2 regions of the Shewanella sp. A32 genome follow, and region 2 is predicted to be linked to the other one. Evidence: predicted binding sites of a transcription regulator. Region 2 holds the regulator's gene; the other holds the start of a gene.
What was found. Region 2 encodes MetJ, which represses methionine synthesis genes. Its sites were predicted from a motif close to TAGACGTCTAGACGTCTA; they were not measured.
Positions count from the first base shown of each region.

Region 1 (6,594 bases), on a different contig from region 2:
CCCACTTGCTGGAAGTTATTGCTAAAACCTGTATTCCGTCGCCCGGTACCGAAATGTGCATCTCGTCACCCGAAATGACCATGAATGTCGCCAGAGGTTCCATTAAGATCACAGGAATGCGCTATCGGGCATAAAAGAGGCGCGACTATAGCACATTGGTCCCGCAGTCGCTATATAAGGACGTTTGCTTTACTGTCCCGAAACATGCTTATCAAGGAACTCATGCACCAGGCGGTTGAATATCGTCGGCTTCTGCGCATGTAACCAATGTCCGGTGCCTTCTATGGCTTTCGATTCAGCGCGTGGGAACTGTTTAACAATCGCTTCCCGGTAGTTGGCGTTAACATATGTTGGGTCAGCACTGTGCAAAAACAGGATCGGGCCGCCAAAGGTAAGGTAGTCTTTACTTGCTGTATCGTTAAACCAGCCGATGATATACGGGTAGTTATCAATAAGTCCTGATAAATTCAGTTTCCATTCAAAGCCACTTTCATTGCGCCGCAGACTTTTCAGCAAAAATTGCGCAGTGGCTTCATCAACACCGTGATCTAATAAATGTTGCAGCGCTACTCGGCGATCATTGGCATCAAGCGGCAAACTTTTCATCGCGGCAAACACGGTATCATGTCGATTGGAATAGCCCACAGGGGCGATATCTGCAGCGACTACGGATAAAACCTTCTCTGGAAACAATAGCGCCGTAGCCATTGCAATCTTGCCGCCCATCGAATGGCCCACTATGTGTGCCTTTTCAATCTGAAGTTGATCAAGTAATGCGATCAGCATCTTGGCGACAGCCGGATAACTCATATCAGGCAGATGTTCACTGCGGCCATGATTGGGGCAGTCTACGCGGAGCACCCGGTAATTGGATTCCAGATCGTGTCCTAACGCTTTGAGGTTGTCACCATCACCAAATAAACCGTGAATAAGAATTACCGGAACACCGCTACCACTTTCTGTAAAAAACATTATTTCTCCGATTTCGGCGAACTCAATAAAACCTGCCGAAATAAGCTAATCTTGGAGCAAAAATTTTGCGGCAAAGCTCACATCAATACAAGTGCTGATGACTTTTACAACAACAGTTGTCTGCTTTTCAAACAGAAAATTCTTACCCTATAAAAACTATGTGTATTTCAGCGTTTTTTCGTCGATTTGCTGTGTTACAAAATCGGGATTGTGGCATACTTTTGAACCATACGATCGCTGTGGATCGTGGCCTTAAATGCCACGATCTTTAATAAGTCACAGGAATAAAGGCATGAAATACATTGAAGTTGACGAAGAACTCTATCGCTTTATTGCCGGGAAAACAGAACGTATCGGTGAAAGTGCATCAGATATCTTACGACGGTTGTTGGGATTGGATGCGCTGAGTCTCGAGACTGAGGTCCCTCCAGTAGCCGTGAGTCATCCAGGCATGGAATCGTCATATATTCCCAATAATTTGCCACCTGTTAATGAAGTCATCAATTTTGAACAGCTCTACGCATCGAGTATGTTGGAAGCGCAGAAAGGTGCCGTTGGGCGGTTTCTGTTTGTACTTGAAGCACTCTATCAGCAAATGCCGCAACAGTTTGAAAAGGTACTGCAGGTACAGGGGCGCGACCGTCTGTATTTTGCGACATCAAAAGAAGCTTTACTGGCAGCCAGTCAGTCTGCCAATCCCAAAGAGATTGGCAATAGTGGTTATTGGGTAACCACGAATAATAACACTGGCAAGAAGCACGCGATTTTACTCGAAGCACTGCAAAAACTCGGTTGTGGAGCTATTCGCGCTAAAACCATTGCCGATGAAGCGTTACCCCAGGCTTAAAGTTAGCAGCAAAGATAATCGGACAAGGAGAGCAACGTGGCTATTCATGAACGCGCGGGCAAACCGGCACAACAGCATGATCTGGTCAATATTCCCAAGCTGATGAGTTTTTATTATCGGCTTATACCTGATGTTGAAAATCCAGCTCAACGCGTGAGTTTCGGTACGTCTGGCCACAGAGGCTCGGCGTTTGCCAGCAGTTTCAACCAGAATCATATCTGGGCCATTACCCAAGCAGTGGTTGATTATCGACAGCAGCAACAGATTCATGGCACGTTATTCTTGGGGATGGATACGCATGCGCTATCGCAGGCCGCTTATATTTCAGCACTGGAAGTATTGCTGGCCAATGATGTGCAAGTGGTAGTGCAACAAAACGAAAGTTTTACGCCAACGCCGGTTGTCTCCCAGGCAATCGTGGCAGCAAATCTCGGCAAAGCCAAAGATGATCCGACCCTGAGTGATGGTATCATCATCACTCCTTCGCACAATCCGCCCCAAGATGGTGGCATTAAATACAATCCGCCACATGGCGGACCGGCCGAAGGTTCCGTCACCAGTTGGATTGAGTCACGCGCGAATGAATATCTCAAGTGCCAGTTGGAAGGGGTGAAAAAGCTTAACTATGGCACGGCAGTCGCCATTGGGTTGGTCAAACAACAGGATCTGATCACGCCTTATGTTTCCGCGTTGGAAGAAGTAATTGATATGGAGGCCATCGCCAAAGCTGGGGTGAATATCGGTGTTGATCCTTTAGGTGGTTCCGGTATCTTTTATTGGGAAAATATCGCTAAGACTTACGGCTTAAAGATTACCCTGGTAAACGATAAGGTCGATCCGACGTTCGGCTTTATGCCGCTGGACAAGGACGGCAAAATCCGTATGGATTGTTCGTCACCCTACGCGATGGCTGGGTTGCTGAAACATCAGGATGAATTTGATGTGTGTATTGGTAATGATCCGGACTACGACCGCCATGGTATTGTGTGCCCGCGCAGTGGTTTGATGAATCCCAACCATTACCTAGCGGTGGCCATCGACTATCTTCTGAGTCATCGTCCGCAGTGGTCTGAAGCATTGAAGATAGGCAAGACACTGGTATCCAGCGCGCTCATTGACAAAATCGTAGCGTCACACCAACGACAGTTATGTGAAGTTCCCGTGGGCTTTAAATGGTTCGTTGATGGGTTGGCAGATGCCAGTTTCGCCTTTGGCGGTGAAGAGAGTGCTGGTGCAGCCTTCCTCAAACGCGATGGCACTACGTGGTGTACCGACAAAGACGGCATTATATTAGGGTTGCTTGCTGCGGAGATCATAGCGGTTACCGGCAAAACGCCCGCCGAGCGCTATGAAGAGTTAGTGGCAGAATTCGGTCGCTGTTATTACCGGCGCATTGACAGTCCGATTAATGCCAAACAAAAAGCTCGGTTTGGCAGTTTGAACGCAGATACACTGGGCGCAGACACTATCGCTGGCGATAAAATAGCCGCGGTACTGACCCATGCTCCTGGCAATAATGCGGCTATTGGCGGTATTAAGGTGACGACTGCCAATGGTTGGTTTGCGGCCAGACCGTCCGGCACTGAAGCATTATTTAAAATTTATGCCGAAAGTTTTGTCAGTGAACAACATCTTGATCGCTTAATGGCAGAAGCACAACAAATCATAAAAGAGGCGTTAAAAGGTTAATGCTTGCTGCTCAACCATCGCAACATAAAACGCACTCATTAGAGTGCGTTTTTATGTCCGGATATCAATTAATATTTGATCTTATAATCAATATTCAATATGGCAACTGGGCAGGTCATTTTTGCGAATGTAGTCCTGATGATAGTCTTCCGCTTTATGGAAGGTTTGTGCTGGCACAATTTCGGTGACAATCTGACGCATGCCCCATTTGCCACTGCGCATCAGCGCCAATTTGGAGGCTTCTGCCAGTTGTTTCTGTTCTTTATCATGGAAAAACACCACACTGCGATACTGTGTCCCCATATCCGCACCTTGCTTATTGAGGCTGGTAGGGTTGTGGTTTTTCCAGAAGACCTGCAATAACTCATCGTAACTGACTTGTGATGCGTCATATTCGACCTGAACTACCTCTGCATGACCGGTAGTCCCTTTTTTCACTTGCTCATAGGTGACTGCTTTATCACCACCGCCCATGTAGCCACTGGTGGCATTGAGTACACCGGGCACTTGCCGGAAAAAATATTCGACGCCCCAGAAGCAGCCAGCGCCAAAAGTTGCAATCGCCATTATAACACTCTATTAGATGTCTAGATGGCTAAAAATTATCTACTATGACGCAATAGCTTGCAATAGCCTTTTAAGAATAAGCCATCACGACTCGCGATTAGTCGCTGTGTTACTATCAGTACGTAAGGCTTCATTAAATAAGGAGTAAACCGTGCTGCAGCAACTTCTGCAACAGGCGAATTTTCTGGAACTGACCCTTGCTAACCCTGCATTTATGGCCGAGGAACAAGCTGCTATAGCTGATCATACCCGAGTAGAACTTTGGGATACGGGGGTATTGGTGTTTACGCCGCTGCAAACGGTGCCGACTGAAGATATCGTGCTCTCAAGTGGCATTCATGGAAATGAAACCGCTCCGATTGAACTCTGTAACCAATTAATTCACGATATTCTCCAGCAGAAGATAGTGCTGCAACAACGGCTGATGTTTATTTTCGGCAATCCACCCGCCATGATTGAGGGGACGCGTTTTGTTACCGAAAACCTGAATCGGTTGTTTAACGGCGAATATGCAAATCCAAGTGTTGCCACTAATGAAGAAAGACAACGCGCCGCAAAGTTAGAATCCTATGTCCAACGCTTCTTTCAGTCTGGTGGGCGTTCAAGATTTCATTATGATCTGCATACGGCGATTCGTCGTTCACACCATCAACGATTTGCCATTTGTCCGTTTCGCCACGAAAAACCCCATTTAAAGCAGCAGCTCGCATTTTTAAATGCTGCCGGAGTTGATGCTTTTTTAATGCATCATGAAGCCACAACCACCTTCAGTTATGCCTCATCTGTGAAATATCAGGCTGAAGCCTTTACGGTCGAACTGGGTAAAGTGATGCCTTTTGGGCAGAACGATTTGTCTCAGCTCGCCGCCACCCGTGAGATGTTGATTCGGGTGATTTCTGAGAGTGAGTTTCCGGCATTGACCTATCAACCTGAGAACCTGGTGCTATATCGCGTTTGCCGTTCTTTAAACAAGCATTTTGCGGATTTTACGTTTGCCTTCAGTAACGATCTGCCAAATTTTACTCAGTTTGCCAAAGGTGAGGTGTTAGCTTACGAAAACAATCAACCAATAACGGCAGAATATGCCGGCGAAGCGATAGTCTTTCCTAATGCACAGGTACCGATCGGCCAACGTGCCGCGTTGTGCGTTATCGCCGATGATGCCATCACGCTTGCGTAATATGTAAAGCTAGATATACGCGTCATAATAATCAAAGTTGATGATAGCCAGATCACAGAGATTGCCAGCCGCTTAAAGTTACCCTAGTGTGCTGGACGAGCATAGAAATCAATGGCGGGAGTAAGCCCGCCTAATCAAAATAAAAGAGCACATCATGAGCAACGCAACGTTTACCCAACAGGTTGTCCATCGTGCAACATTTCTCGAACGGGACTCACTAACTATTCCGATCCTGAAACTACTGCAAGCAGATGGCACCACCTTCGAAAACGCCGTGCTTCCCCAGATTGATGAAGCGCTGTCGCGGAAAATTTTTGATGCCTGTGTATTTATCAGAACGCTGGATGAACGCATGTTGGCTGCACAGCGTCAGGGACGTATCAGTTTTTATATGACTTGTACTGGTGAAGAAGCTGCTGTCATTGGCAGTGCGGCAGCACTCGATCCTGAAGACATCATCCTGGCCCAATACCGAGAACATGCAGCATTACGTTACCGTGGGTTCACCACTGAGCAGTTTATGCACCAGATGTTCAGCAATGAAAAAGATCTGGGCAAAGGTCGGCAAATGCCGATCCATTACGGCAGTAATCAACTGCATTTTCAGACCATTTCATCCCCATTAGCAACGCAGATCCCCCAGGCATCCGGTGTCGGTTACTCGTTAAAAATGCAGGGAAAACGCAATGTTGCCATCTGTTATTTTGGTGAGGGTGCAGCATCAGAGGGCGATTTCCACGCCGGTTTGAATATGGCTTCTGTCCATAAAGTGCCGGTAATCTTTTTCTGTCGAAACAATGGTTACGCCATTTCTACCCCTACCGAAGAGCAATATGCCGGCAATGGTATTGCCAGTCGCGGTTTGGGTTATGGCATGCATACCATTCGGGTTGATGGCAATGATATGTTGGCGGTTTTGTCTGCCACCCAGCAAGCCCGAGCTTGGGCGATAGAACATAGTGAACCGGTATTAATCGAAGCTATGACATACCGCCTTGGGGCGCACTCTTCTTCAGATGATCCGTCAGGCTATCGTTCTAAAGATGAAGAAGCACGTTGGCAGCAGCACGATCCGGTTAAACGTTTCAAATTGTGGCTGATCAACAAAGGCTGGCTCACCGAAGAGGATGATACAGAACTTCACAGCCGTTACAGACAGGAAGTGCTAGATGCGCTGAAAGTGGCAGAAAAAGTACCATCACCCAAGCTCGATGAGATGATTGAGGATGTTTACGACGTGCCAACCACAAACCTCAAAAAACAACTGGCAGAATTGAAAGCACATGTTGCCAAATATCCCAAAGCTTATCCCAAGACCTCTGGGAGGTTATAAGCATGG
Region 1 is NZ_JARFTS010000026.1:36,344-42,937, reverse strand. Features, by position in the region: gene PY479_RS15340 (alpha/beta fold hydrolase) at 190-972, opposite strand; gene seqA (replication initiation negative regulator SeqA) at 1,265-1,819, shown strand; gene pgm (phosphoglucomutase (alpha-D-glucose-1,6-bisphosphate-dependent)) at 1,856-3,508, shown strand; gene msrA (peptide-methionine (S)-S-oxide reductase MsrA) at 3,596-4,075, opposite strand; gene astE (succinylglutamate desuccinylase) at 4,227-5,255, shown strand; gene PY479_RS15315 (thiamine pyrophosphate-dependent dehydrogenase E1 component subunit alpha) at 5,410-6,588, shown strand; gene PY479_RS15310 (alpha-ketoacid dehydrogenase subunit beta) at 6,591-6,594, shown strand, end outside.
Region 1: the regulator MetJ is predicted to act here: its motif matches at 4,089-4,106, upstream of msrA (peptide-methionine (S)-S-oxide reductase MsrA).

Region 2 (6,594 bases):
TTACGCTGCATGTCTCGGCCGGAGAGATCATCGCGGGGATCGGGTTCGGTAATGCCTAGCGCTTTAGCTTCCAGTACCAGTTCCGAGAACGGACGTACCCCATCATATTTTTCAAACAACCAACACAGGGTCCCGGAGAAAATACCACCGACCGCTTGTACCTGATCGCCACTGTTATGCAGGTCGTTCAGCGCATGTTGTACCGGTAACCCGGCGCCACAACTGGCGTTATATCGCCAAAATAGGCGACGATTACCCAGCATTTGTTTCAATTCACGGTAAAACGCCAAAGGTCCAGAACCCGCGAGTTTGTTAGCGCTCACCATGTGAATACCGTGGGCAAAAAACTCCGGATATTGCAGTGTCAGACTGGCGCTGGCACTGATATCCAAGGCGACCAATTCGTCACAGGATAAATCATCGGCCTGCTCAAACAGGTGCTCATACTGCCACGGAGTCGCTTCAGCTTCGAAACGTGTCTGCCACTCAGCAACGGCAATACCTTCATTACAAAACAATGCCTTACTTGAACTGGCCAAGCCGACCAGCACCACTTCGGCTTCGAGTTGCCGATTCAGTTGTGCCGCTGATTTGCCAAACAAGGTCACCCAGGCTTCGCCGATATTGCCCACCCCTAACAGAATGATGCCAATACGTTTACGGGGGCCAGCACAGCGACGATGTACTTTCTGCGTCAATAACGCTACCTGCTGCTGCGGAACTAACGTCACCAGACTCAGACCATCCTGATACAGCGGTCTGGCTTCACGGCTAAGCAATCGGGCGAAGCTACGGCGATAGAGATTGGCGGCGGCGCTGACCAGTGCCACCAACCCAAAGCCAGTATGGGTTTCGACATTACTGATCCCCAACTCATCGGTAAACTGCAGCAATAGCGCCGCCAATTGTTTCCGCGATTCTAAGGTATACGCCAACTCATGTTTTTGTTTACCCAGCGACCAGTGCGCTAAAGGTTGTAACCCTGCGTGTTCCAGTGTATCCAATAAGGCTTCCCACGGTGCCTGCAACTGCAACGTGACGGTAAAGACTTCATCGAGACTCGTCACCACCGGGGCACTGGCAATATCACTTTGTGGAGCCACCAGCGTAAAGTCAGTCTGCGGCGCATAACTGGAACGCACCGCCAAGCTCACCTGCGTGTTATACAGCGGTTGCAGCGTACGAGAATGTAAGACAGGAGACCCCAAACGCGCTAAGCGGTCAGCTTCAGCCAGTGACATCGTTTGCAGCAGTTTGGCATCCTGAATTTTGTTGGGGTCGGCATTAAATACCCCTTCCACGTCAGTCCAGATGGTGACGCGGTCAATATCCGCCAGGCTGGCAATTAATGTTGCGCTGAAATCGGAACCATTGCGCCCCAGTAACAGCATCTCCCCGTGAGGATTGGCGCAGATAAAACCCGTGATCACCAACCGTTCATCTGGATGCGCCTGCAGCATTTTCTGTACCTGAGCCCGAGACTCTTCCATGCGAATTTTCGGCACGGCGGCTTCATCGGCGATCAATAAGCCGCGGGCGTCGATGTTAGAGGCTGCCACCCCAGATTCTCGCAGCAGCGCCGCCATCAATCGGGCAGACCAGCGTTCACCAAAACCAACCACCTGATTGCATTGATATTCGCTACGAATATCCAGCGATAACAAACTCATCAAGGTGGCCCGATCATTCGCCAGCCGTTCCCGCAGCTGACGCGCTTGGGAATTACTCAATAACTGTTCAATCAGGTTTTGCTGGTAACTCATCAAAACCTGTAGTTCTTCCTGCCACAACTTGCCCTGTTCGCGCAGCGATAATAGTTTGTAGAGAAAATTAGTGGTTTTGCCAGCTGCGGATACCACGATCAGGTCATCGGGACGACCATGAGTCAGTAAAATATGCGCCACACGCCGATAACAATCCGGATCCGCGAGACTGCTACCCCCAAACTTATGTAAGTGACTACGCGCCATCAATCAATGCTCCCCAACTCAACAAGCGGCGACCGCTGCCAAACCAGCAGCGATATCGTCCAGCAGATCCTGTGGATCTTCGATCCCCACGGATAAACGAATAAGTGTATCTTTGATGCCGGCTTCAGCACGGGCTGCCGGTTCCATTGCCCGATGTGTCATAGTAGCAGGAACCGCTACCAGACTTTCCACGCCCCCCAAACTTTCTGCAACAGAGAAATAGCGCAAAGCGCCAAGAAAAGCTTCCACTTCGGCATCACTGCCTTTCAGTTCGAAACTGACCATAGCACCAAAGCCAAGTTGCTGTTTCGCCGCAATTTCATGACCCGGATGCGTTTTCAGCCCAGGGTAATACACCTTCTGTACTTGCGCGCTACTTTGCAGCAGATCCACAATTTTAGCGGCATTATTTTGGTGCTGCTGAATACGCAGTGCCAGTGTGCGCAGGCCGCGTAATGTCAGATAACTGTCGAATGCACCGCCGGTCAGCCCCAAGGTGTTAGACCACCAGTGTAGCTGTTCTGCCAGCGCCGCATCTTTTGCAATCACCGCACCACCGACAACGTCACTGTGACCGTTGATATATTTGGTGGTGGAATGCACTACGATATCGGCGCCCAGCAATAACGGTTGCTGTAATGCGGGAGACAGGAAGGTGTTATCCGCCACCAACAGTGCTCCCACGGCATTACAGGCCGCGGCAACACTGGCGATATCGATTACCCGCAGCAAGGGGTTGGAAGGCGTTTCAATCCATACCATCTTTGGCTTACGCGCCAGGGCTTGTTGTAATGCCGCCGCATCGGTCTGGTCGATAATCGCCAGCTTAAACTGGCCTTTTTTAGCTAAATGGGTAAATAACCGATAACAACCGCCATAACAATCATGGGGTACAACCAGCAGATCATCGGGGCTCAATAGACTGGTCACCAGCGTAACCGCCGCCATACCACTAGCGGTAATAACTGCTGGACACCCTTGTTCCAGTTCACCAATCGCATTTCCGAGAATACTGCGAGTTGGGTTACCAGAGCGACTGTAGTCAAACTGCCGCGGAGTTTTATGCCCATCAAAGGCATAATTGGTCGAAAGATAGATGGGCGGAACCACTGCACCATGCTGATTATCGGTTTCAATTCCCTGACGGACGGCGATGGTGGCCATTTTCCGCTCTGTCATTTTCGACTCCTTAAATTCTTTTCAAGAAACACCATAAAGATGTCTGGACGGCTAAATTCTACCAAGTCGCTTGTTGGCGTCAATAGGCATCGAGACGTTTAGACGTCCAAATGTATAGAATTCCATTTTTGTGATACAGTATTATGGCCCGACATTTGACTGTCGGATGTAAGAGTTTAAAATCGGCAGCGAATTAGTGACATAGCAGGTGCAACATGACTGAATGGAACGGCGAATATATCAGCCCTTACGCTGAGCACGGGAAGAAAAACGAACAAGTAAAAAAAATCACTGTGTCTATTCCGCTAAAAGTGCTCAAAGTACTGACGGATGAACGCACCCGGCGTCAGGTGAACAACCTACGTCATGCCACCAACAGCGAATTGCTGTGCGAAGCATTTCTGCATGCTTATACCGGCCAGCCATTACCAAATGATGAAGATCTGTCCAAGGATCGCCCGGACAGTATCCCGGCCGAAGCGAAACAGATGATGGAAGATATGGGTATCGAATGGGAAGAAATGGAGTAAATGCACTGTTTCCATCGCTGCTGTTTTAACCCTTCTCTATACAGCCGGGCAACGCCCGGCACAGTACTTCCGTCATGTGGTCGTTAGTCGATCCGATCACCCTGATTCTGGCATCACTGATCATTTTTCTGGGTGCCATCACCCAAAGTCTGCTGGGCTTCGGACTGGCAGTGGTCTCTACCCCGCTGTTATATATCGTTGATCCAGAGTTGGTGCCGGTACCGGTGATCATCCTCAGTTTTTCTATCGCGCTGCTTACCTTATTACGAGAACGCGGCAATCTGGAACTCGGCGGGCTGCAATACGCCTTAGCCGGCAGAATTCCGGGCAGCTTACTGGGCGTTACTTTACTGCTGGCACCACGTGCGATTCTCGGTTTAATCATTGCGGCCATTGTAGGACTGGCAGTGTGGATGAGCCTGAAAAAGCTTACCGTCGCCGTCAACCGCCGCAGCTTGTTCATCGCCGGGCTGTTTTCAGGTATTTTTGGCACCGTAGCTGGCATTGGCGGCCCACCGATGGCGTTATTGCTGACGGGCCGAGACGCCGGAAAATTTCGGGCGGCACTGTCAGCCTTTTTTATGGCAAGTACCTGTATTACCTTGGCTATTCTGGCAGTATCGGGCCTCATCACAGTACGACATCTACTACTATCGGCATTATTACTACCCGCAGTATTTTTAGGCTTTCTCGCCTCCGGCACCCTTATGGGACGGGTGGACAAACGTCGCACCCGCACGCTGACCCTGACCTTATGTAGCGCCAGTGCCTTGCTGCTGGCGCTAAAATCCCTATGGGCATTAATCTAGTCTGTCGCTACCAAACTCAGAAATGATAGGAGGTCTGCAGCGCACCGCCCACCGCGTTATCGCTGCCGAACATCCCGGTCAAATCCAATCGGAAGAAATTGCCAATCGCAATCCCCGTTCCCACCGAATAGATATCGGTAGTCACATCATTGAGATCCTGACGATAACCTAATCGCAGTGCCAGCCAATCGGTAGCCTTGATTTCGCCGCCTACACGCCAATATTTAGGCCCGTCCAACTCCGCAAATTTCTTGTTGTCGGTCAGATCAATATCCGACGTTAATGTCATTGCACGCCACTCATAGGCAATACCTGCGGTGACTGCGGGCTTAATCTGATAGGTAAGCTGCTGCCCTTCTGACGCCATGGTTTGCAGATCTTGCTTCACTAAATTCCGCCCACTCAGCGCCAATGTCAGACCGGCCGTCGGTTGCATGGCAACACCCACGTCGACGTTAAACCCCGTATCGTCATTACGATAATCGTCACTGTTAAAATCATTGACGTCGAAATTGTTGGCAGATACTGCGTAATTAAAGGTATCTAAACGCTGCAACTTAGGCGTAACACCAATACTGACCGGCATATTGCCGACGGTAAAGCTATGGCTTAAGGCAACGCCCAGATCAGATACTGCACCGGCGATCACACGGCCTTGGGATGACAGATCATCCAGCGAAGGAGGAGTCAGAGGATCGATGGCACTGAGGAGCGCCAGATCAGCATCACTGATCTCTGCCAACGCGAATCCATCCAGATAGGTTTTGGCAACGATAGCCATGGACACTTTACTGCTGCTCGGCAGCACGACAGCAAATCCCAAACCGACACTGGCATAAGCACTGTCACCTTGTAACGACTCCAAGTTTCCTAGCAACAGGTCTCGATAATGGATGATGCCCTCGACATCCCGCTGATTAATGGCGTTATCCAAGCCGTCATAGTTATCCTGTAAGTCGTCAAATTCATCCACCATTTTGTCTTTATCTGCCCCATCCGCCCCGATGGCTGGAAGTAACAGACTCACATCTGCGCTCTGACGATCGGCCAGGCCCAACAATGCCGGATTAATAAATCCGGCAACCATCCGGTCACCGGCAGCGACACCAGCACCACCCATCGCATCAGTTCTGGCTTCAAATACATCTTGCCCTGCCCAGACTGAGCTACAACTTAAAGCCGCACCAACCAGCAATGCCAGCGTTTTGAATTTCATCTTCTATCCCACTCCCCATGATTTTATTTTCTTGTTAAAGATAGCCGTTAACGCACCATTCTTCAGACAAAAGCGCATAAAAAAGCCCTCAAGTTAGCGAGGGCTTTGATTACTTAACGTAATATTTTCTAGCCGAGATAACTTTGGCCAGCATAGAGGATGAAATGACGTAATGCCAAGACCCCGGTCAAACTACAGAGTGCGCCAATCACCATCACGCCTTTACCATGACGTTGCGCGGCGGGCAACAACTGCGATAACAGTGGGATACCGAAACCCACCGCGACCACCAAAGTCCAGAACACCGCCGCCCAGGTGCCGCTAGTCAGCGAGGCCAACGCCATAGCAGCGGCACCACCTTTAAAGTACAGGGCGCTGAACAACATAAACAGGAACAGAATTTCAATCGCTGCCACCGGCAGTTCAAGTCCGTGCATCCGACTGAGATCGTGATCGTGAGAAGTGGTGTTAAACAGCAACAATGCCACAACGGCGTTGGCTGCCGCCCCAGCAGAGATCCCCGACACCAAAAACAATGCCGGTAAAATTGCCGTATTAAGCATCGGGTAGATGTTCATCGCTGAAATCAGGAATCCGGTATAAGCACCGACGACAACCGCCAGGACCAACAACAACACTTCAATGGCCTTTCTAACACCAGCCAAAGCGTCAGCAATCCCTTGCAGCAAACCAACACCGATACTTGCCAATTGCTCGCGAAAGACAACCAGTGCATAAAGGAAGGTCAACGGAATGTAGACCAATAAGGCCAGTACGCCAATGGACATCACTGACGTGAAGTTATAGTTGAGCAGAATCAACCAGAAATGGAATGGCCGGGTCAGGTCAAACACCAGACACAACATGCCCAGACAGATAGCCACCGGAGC
Region 2 is NZ_JARFTS010000007.1:111,848-118,441, forward strand. Features, by position in the region: gene PY479_RS07735 (bifunctional aspartate kinase/homoserine dehydrogenase II) at 1-1,970, opposite strand, end outside; gene metB (cystathionine gamma-synthase) at 1,989-3,149, opposite strand; gene metJ (met regulon transcriptional regulator MetJ) at 3,365-3,679, shown strand; gene PY479_RS07750 (sulfite exporter TauE/SafE family protein) at 3,754-4,488, shown strand; gene PY479_RS07755 (conjugal transfer protein TraF) at 4,505-5,704, opposite strand; gene nrfD (NrfD/PsrC family molybdoenzyme membrane anchor subunit) at 5,833-6,594, opposite strand, start outside.